Regions from separate parts of the Mesorhizobium sp. SP-1A genome, predicted to be linked through region 2. Evidence: riboswitches for the same ligand, from Rfam matches in the RefSeq annotation. Region 2 holds a riboswitch; the other holds the start of a gene.

Region 1 (3,405 bases), 580 kb from region 2:
ACGCCAGCCGCGCCGTCGGTGTGGTTTCGAGCCTGTTGTCGCCTGAAATGAAACCGGGCTATGTCGAGGCTCTGCGCGGCGAGTACCGCAAGGTCGCGGAAGCGCATGAGCGTTCGGAATTGGAAAAGCAGCGCCTGCCGCTGGCGAAGGCGCGCCAGAACGCGCATCGGATCGACTGGGCGGCCTATGACGCGCCAAAACCTTCTTTCCTCGGCACCCGCGTGTTCGAGACGTGGGACCTGGAAGAACTGTCCCGCTACATCGACTGGACGCCCTTCTTCCAGACATGGGAGCTGAAAGGCCGCTATCCGAAGATCCTCGAGGATGAAAAGCAGGGAGCGGCCGCGCGCCAGCTTTTCGAGGATGCGCAGGCGATGCTGAAGAAGATCATCGCGGAAAAATGGTTCGCCCCGAGGGCCGTGATCGGCTTCTGGCCGGCCAACGCGGTGGGCGACGACATCCGGCTCTTCACCGACGAGAACAGGTCGCAGGAGCTTGCTACCTTCTTCACGCTGCGCCAGCAGCTTACCAAGCGCGACGGCAAGGCCAATCTCGCCTTGTCGGATTTCGTAGCGCCTGTGGAAAGCGGCAAGCCCGATTATGTCGGCGGCTTCGTGGTGACGGCCGGCATCGAGGAGGTGGCGATCGCCGAACGCTTCGAACGGGCCAATGACGATTATTCGTCCATTCTGGTCAAGGCGCTGGCCGACCGCTTCGCCGAGGCCTTCGCCGAGCGCATGCATGAGCGCGTGCGCAAGGAATTCTGGGGCTACGCGCCGGATGAGGCGCTGACGGGCGACGACCTGATCGCCGAAGCCTATCAGGGAATCCGTCCGGCTCCCGGCTACCCGGCACAGCCCGACCACACCGAGAAGGCGACGCTGTTCGGCCTGCTCGATGCGCAGAACAATGCCGGCGTTGCGCTCACCGAAAGCTACGCCATGTGGCCGGGTTCGTCTGTGTCCGGCCTCTATTTGTCGCATCCCGAGAGCTATTATTTCGGCGTCGCCAAGGTCGAACGCGACCAGGTCGAGGACTATGCCCGGCGCAAGGGCATGGCGGTGGCAGATGTGGAACGCTGGCTCGGGCCTGTCCTCAACTACACGCCCGCGCCGCTTTCCGAAGCGGCGGAGTAGACGCGGGCGCACTTCACCGGCACTTCCGAAAGCCTCTTTCGGAAGTGCCGGCCAAAGGCATTGACAGGGCGGCCGGCTATCGCCCAATCTAGAGGCGTCACCAGGGGAGTCCCGACAAGGGGCTGAGAGACTGCTGGCTTCGTGCAGCGCAGTGACCCGTTGAACCTGATCCAGTTCATACTGGCGTAGGGAAGGTGCAAGGGCTCACTGGCCGCGGTCCGTCACAGGACCATTGGGGAAAAGGGTAAGGCGCCCTCCCCGGCTAAGCGTTCTTATCCTCCTTTCGGCATCGAACTGGGTCTCCAATGCAATCGGGCAAAGGAGGTCCCAAATGAATGCTCCCGTGAATATCGCGACCCTCACCGTCACCACCGGCTCCCTGCCGGCGTCGCGCAAGGTCTACAAGCCGGGCACGATGCACCCCGGCATCAGCGTGCCGATGCGCGAGATCGACGTCCATCCGAGTGCCGGCGAGCCGCCGGTGACGGTCTACGACTCGTCCGGTCCCTACACCGATCCCGCCGCTGCCATCGCCATCGAAAAGGGCCTGCCGCGCATCCGTAAGGACTGGATCGCCGCGCGCGGCGACGTCGAGGCCTATGACGGCCGCATCGTGAAACCGGAGGACAACGGCTTCGTGTCGGGCGACAGGCTGACGCCGGAATTCCCGGTGCGGCACCGGCCCTTGCGCGCCGCGCAGGGCCGCGCCGTCACCCAGCTTGCCTATGCCCGCGCCGGCATCGTCACGCCCGAAATGGAATTCGTCGCCATCCGCGAGAATCTCGGCCGCGAGAAGCTGCACGAACTGGCGCAACGCGACGGCCAGTCTTTCGGCGCGGTGATCCCGGACTTCGTGACGCCGGAATTCGTGCGCGACGAGATCGCGCGCGGCCGAGCCATCATCCCGTCCAACATCAACCATCCCGAGAGCGAGCCGATGATCATCGGCCGCAATTTCCTGGTGAAAATCAACGCCAATATCGGCAATTCCGCCGTCACCTCGTCCATGGCCGAAGAGGTGGAGAAGATGGTCTGGGCGATCCGCTGGGGCGCCGACACGGTCATGGACCTGTCCACCGGCCGCAACATCCACAATATCCGCGACTGGATCATCCGCAACGCGCCGGTGCCGATCGGCACGGTGCCCATCTATCAGGCGCTGGAGAAGGTCGGCGGCATCGCCGAGGACCTGACCTGGGAGGTGTTCCGCGACACGCTGATCGAGCAGGCCGAGCAGGGCGTGGACTATTTCACCATCCATGCCGGCGTGCGGCTGCACCACATTCCGCTCACCGTCGATCGTGTCACCGGCATCGTCAGCCGCGGCGGCTCGATCATGGCCAAGTGGTGCCTGCATCATCACCGCGAAAGCTTCCTCTACGAGCATTTTGCCGAGATCTGCGACATCGCGCGCGCCTATGACGCGTCGTTCTCGCTGGGCGACGGCCTGCGCCCCGGCTCCATCGCCGATGCCAACGACGCGGCCCAGTTCGCCGAACTGGAGACGCTGGGCGAGCTGACGCAGATCGCCTGGGCCAAGGATTGCCAGGTGATGATCGAAGGCCCCGGCCACGTGCCGATGCACAAGATCAAGGAGAACATGGACAAGCAGCTCGAGGTCTGCGGCGAGGCGCCTTTCTACACGCTCGGGCCGCTCACCACCGATATCGCGCCGGGCTACGACCACATCACCTCGGGCATCGGCGCGGCCATGATCGGCTGGTTCGGCACGGCCATGCTCTGCTACGTCACGCCCAAGGAGCATCTGGGCCTGCCCGACCGCGACGACGTCAAGACCGGCGTCATCACCTACAAGATCGCCGCCCATGCCGCCGATCTCGCCAAGGGGCATCCGGCCGCCAAGATCAGGGACGACGCGCTGTCGCGGGCGCGCTTCGAGTTCCGCTGGGAGGACCAGTTCAACCTCTCGCTCGACCCGGACACGGCGCGCGCCTTCCACGACGAGACGCTGCCCAAGGAAGCCCACAAGGTGGCGCATTTCTGCTCCATGTGCGGGCCGAAATTCTGCTCCATGCGCATCTCGCACGACATCCGCGACGCCGCCCGCCAGGAGGGCGAGCGCAAGGCCGGCATGGAAGCCATGGCGGAGAAATTCCGCGATGGCGGCGATCTCTACATGCCCCTGGACAAGGCCCCGGCGAAGGAGCCGGAGGCCGCGTCATGAAGGTGCTGGTCAAGGGGGCCGGCGTCGCCGGCCTCACCGCCGCGCACGAGCTCGTCCGGCGCGGCGCGCAAGTCGTCGTGGCCG
Region 2 (3,405 bases):
CCGCCCGACAGGCTACCGAAAATGCCGGTGAAGTAGCCGGCGTTGCCATAGAGCGCCAGGACGCCGAGCGCCGCGACGATGGCGGGCAGGGCCAGCGGCACGGCGAAGAGCTGAAGCACGAACTCGCGGCCGGGAAAGCGCGGGTGGCGCGACAGCGCCCGCGCCACCAGCAGTGCGGGCAGGACCGACAGTATGGTGGAAAGCGCCGCCTGCCACAGCGTGAAGCGCGCGACACGCAACAGATAGGCGTCGAAGGCAAGCGCCGCGCTGCCGAAATCTCCTGCTCCTTCGGCGGCGAGGCCGGCGAAGGCGCCGCCGATCAGCAGGCCGATGAAGGCGAGGGCAAGGATGCCGGCAAAGATGCGGAAATCGGGAGAGGCCATCACTACCGGGCACCCCCCTCTGGCCTGCCGGCCATCTCCCCCTCAAGGGGGGAGATCGGCAGCTTCGCGGCCGCTACCCATCCCACTGCTCCGGTGATTGGCGGAAGCCGTGCGGCCGTTGGCCGGTAGGCCAGAGCGGGGTCAAGGCCGGCGATCACCCTGGCAATCCTTCTATTTGCTCATGACGGACAGCCATTCGTCCACCCAGGCCTTGCGGTTCTTCTCGACCTCCTCGGGGCTGAAGATGAGCGTCTTGGCGGGCTTCACGAGCTTGTCGAAGGCCGGATTGAGCGGCTTGTCGGTCTTGCCGGCGGGGAACATCCAGTTGGTTTCGGGAACGGCGTCCTGGAAGTCGGGCCCGGTCATGAAGGCCAGGAACTTCTGCGCCAGCGGGTTCTTCGCGCCGGTGGTGGTGATGCCGGCGACCTCGACCTGAAGATAGTGGCCTTCCTCGAAGGAGGCGGCCTGGTAGCGATCGGTCTTTTCCTCGACCATGTGGTAGGCCGGCGAGGTGGTGTAGGACAGCACCATCGGCGCCTCGCCCTTGGTGAACAGGCCGTAGGCCTCGCTCCAGCCGGGCGTGACGGTGAGCACCCGGCCCTTGAGCTTGGCCCAGGCGTCCGCGGCCTTGTCGCCATAGACCGACTTGACCCACAGGAGCAGGCCGAGGCCCGGCGTGGAGGTGCGCGGGTCCTGGATGGCGATCTTCTGGCTCGGGTCGCCCTCGACCAGTTCCTTCAGGCTTTTCGGCGGGTTCTTGAGCTTCTCGGTGTCGTAGACGACGGCGAAATAACCGTAGTCGAAAGGCACGAAGATGGCGTCGTTCCACCCGCCGGGCACGTTGACCTCTCCAACCTTGCCATGCGGCACGAAAAGGCCGCTCGCCCTGGCGTCGGCGGTCAGGTTGGTGTCGAGGCCGAGCACCACGTCGGCCTTGGTCGCCTTGCCCTCGAGCTTGACGCGGTTGAGCAGCGCGACGCCATCGGCGACGGAGACGAAATCGACCTCGCAGTCGCACGCAGCCTCGAAATTCTTCTTCACCACCGGGCCGGGGCCCCAGTCGGCGGTGAAGCTTTCATAGGTGTAGACGGTGAGTTTGTCCTTCGCCGCGGCCGGCAGGGCCGTGGCGGCCAGCGCCAGGGCGGGAAGCAGGAACGACAGTATCTTGCGCATCGGCGCCTCCTTGCAGGTGTTGCGGGAATTGAGGCGCCGGGTTTCCGAACGTCTAATCCCTCCGCCGGTACAAACCGGATCAGGTTCAGCGGGTTGGCGATCACGCCTCTCAGCCGGTCCGCGCGCAGCGTCCGGCACCCCGTTAGAGCATCCGGACACATAGGGCGGGCCGCGGTGCCGCGCAAGCTAAGTTTGCGGCGCGGGCGCGCTGCAGGGCCTGCAAGGCAGCCTTTGCGCAGGCGAGCGGGCCGCGCCCGAGGCGCGGCCTTCCGTTTGGCCGACCGGACTGGTAAGGCGAGGCCATGAGCCGTTTCACCCTCCTGCTCGGCGGCGACCTCGCGCGCACGCCCCGCCTCGACCGCCAGATCGCCGGCAGCCGCGTCATCGCCGCCGATTCCGGCATCCTCCATGCCTTGCAGTTCGGCGTGACGCCGGAGCTCTGGGTGGGCGATTTCGATTCCGCGCCGCCGGATCTTCCGGCCAGCCTCGCCATCGTCCCGCAGCGGAAATTCCCGGCGGAGAAGGACATGACCGACGGCGAACTGGCCGTGACCGCCGCGCTGGAGCAGGGCGCGACCTCGCTGGTGTTGGCGGGTGCCTTCGGCGGCGCGCGGGCGGACCATGCCTTTCTGCACATGGCGCTGGCGCTGCGGCTTGCCGAGGCCGGAACCACGGTGCTGCTGACCAGCGGCGCGCAGGAGGGCGTGCCGCTGCTGCCGGGCCGGGCCGCCTTCGACTATGAAGACGGGACGCTGTTTTCCGTGCTGGCGTTTTCCGGGCTTTCCGGCCTCACCGTTCAGGGGGCGAAGTGGCCGCTCGCGAACGTCGAAGTCCCGTTCGGCTCCTCGCTCACCCTTTCCAACGAGGTGCGCGGCCGGCTGGAGATCGGGCTCGGCCATGGCCGGGCCTTGCTGCTTGCCCATCCCTCGCGAGCATGAGTGCCGCGTACAATCTGATATATCAATTGATATATCAAATGAAAACGAACGCCTATCATAAGTCACCGGGAAACGCGTAACTGACATGGCCCCTCCGCTCCTCAACCTTGCCGGCATCAAGCTGACCTTCGGCGGCACGCCGTTGCTCGACGGTGCCGATCTGGCCGCCGGGCCGGGCGACAAGATCGCGCTGGTCGGCCGCAACGGCTCCGGCAAGTCGACGCTGCTCAAGATCGCCGCCGGTCTGGTCGAGCCGCAGGACGGCGAGATGTTCCGCCAGCCTTCGGCCACGGTGCGCTACCTGCCGCAGATGCCGGACATGGAAGGCTTCGACAGCGTGCGCGCCTATGTCGAGGCCGGGCTTGGGCCGGCGGACGATCCGCACCGCGCCACCTATCTGCTGGAGCATCTGGAACTGACGGGGGAGGAGCGTCCGACGGACCTTTCCGGCGGCGAGGCGCGGCGGGCCGCGCTTGCCCGCGTGATGGCGCCGGAGCCTGATATATTGCTGCTCGACGAGCCCACCAACCACCTCGACCTCTCCGTCATCGAATGGCTGGAGGAGGAGCTGATCCGCACCTCGTCGGCGCTCGTCGTCATCTCGCACGACCGCCGCTTCCTGGAACGCGTCTCGCGTTCGACGGTGTGGCTGGACCGGGGCCGCACGCGGCGGCTGGACAGGGGCTTCGCGCATTTCGAGGAATGGCGCGACCAGGTGCTGGAGGAGGAGGAGCGCGAGCAGCACAAGCTCGGCCGCCAGATCGTACGCGAGGAGCATTGGCTGCGCTACGGCGTCACCGCGCGGCGCAAGCGCAACATGCGGAGGCTGGGCGAATTGCAGGCCATGCGCCAGCGCTTCCGTAGCCACCGCGGCGCGGAGGGCACCGCCAGTCTGGTGGCAAGCGATGCCG

What was found. A riboswitch is a leader RNA that binds a small molecule or an ion and turns the genes downstream of it on or off. The one in region 2 is predicted to bind thiamine pyrophosphate.
Region 1: another riboswitch for thiamine pyrophosphate. It lies ahead of thiC (phosphomethylpyrimidine synthase ThiC); the one in region 2 lies ahead of thiB (thiamine ABC transporter substrate binding subunit).

The regions. Positions count from the first base shown of each region.
Region 1 covers NZ_JAVXZD010000004.1:592,126-595,530, reverse strand. Annotated here, with positions in the region: gene metH (methionine synthase) at 1-1,136, shown strand, start outside; TPP riboswitch at 1,229-1,346, shown strand; gene thiC (phosphomethylpyrimidine synthase ThiC) at 1,468-3,321, shown strand; gene thiO (glycine oxidase ThiO) at 3,318-3,405, shown strand, end outside.
Region 2 covers NZ_JAVXZD010000004.1:10,308-13,712, forward strand. Annotated here, with positions in the region: gene thiP (thiamine/thiamine pyrophosphate ABC transporter permease) at 1-383, opposite strand, end outside; gene thiB (thiamine ABC transporter substrate binding subunit) at 555-1,556, opposite strand; TPP riboswitch at 1,596-1,708, opposite strand; gene QU595_RS18330 (thiamine diphosphokinase) at 1,859-2,494, shown strand; gene QU595_RS18335 (ABC-F family ATP-binding cassette domain-containing protein) at 2,580-3,405, shown strand, end outside.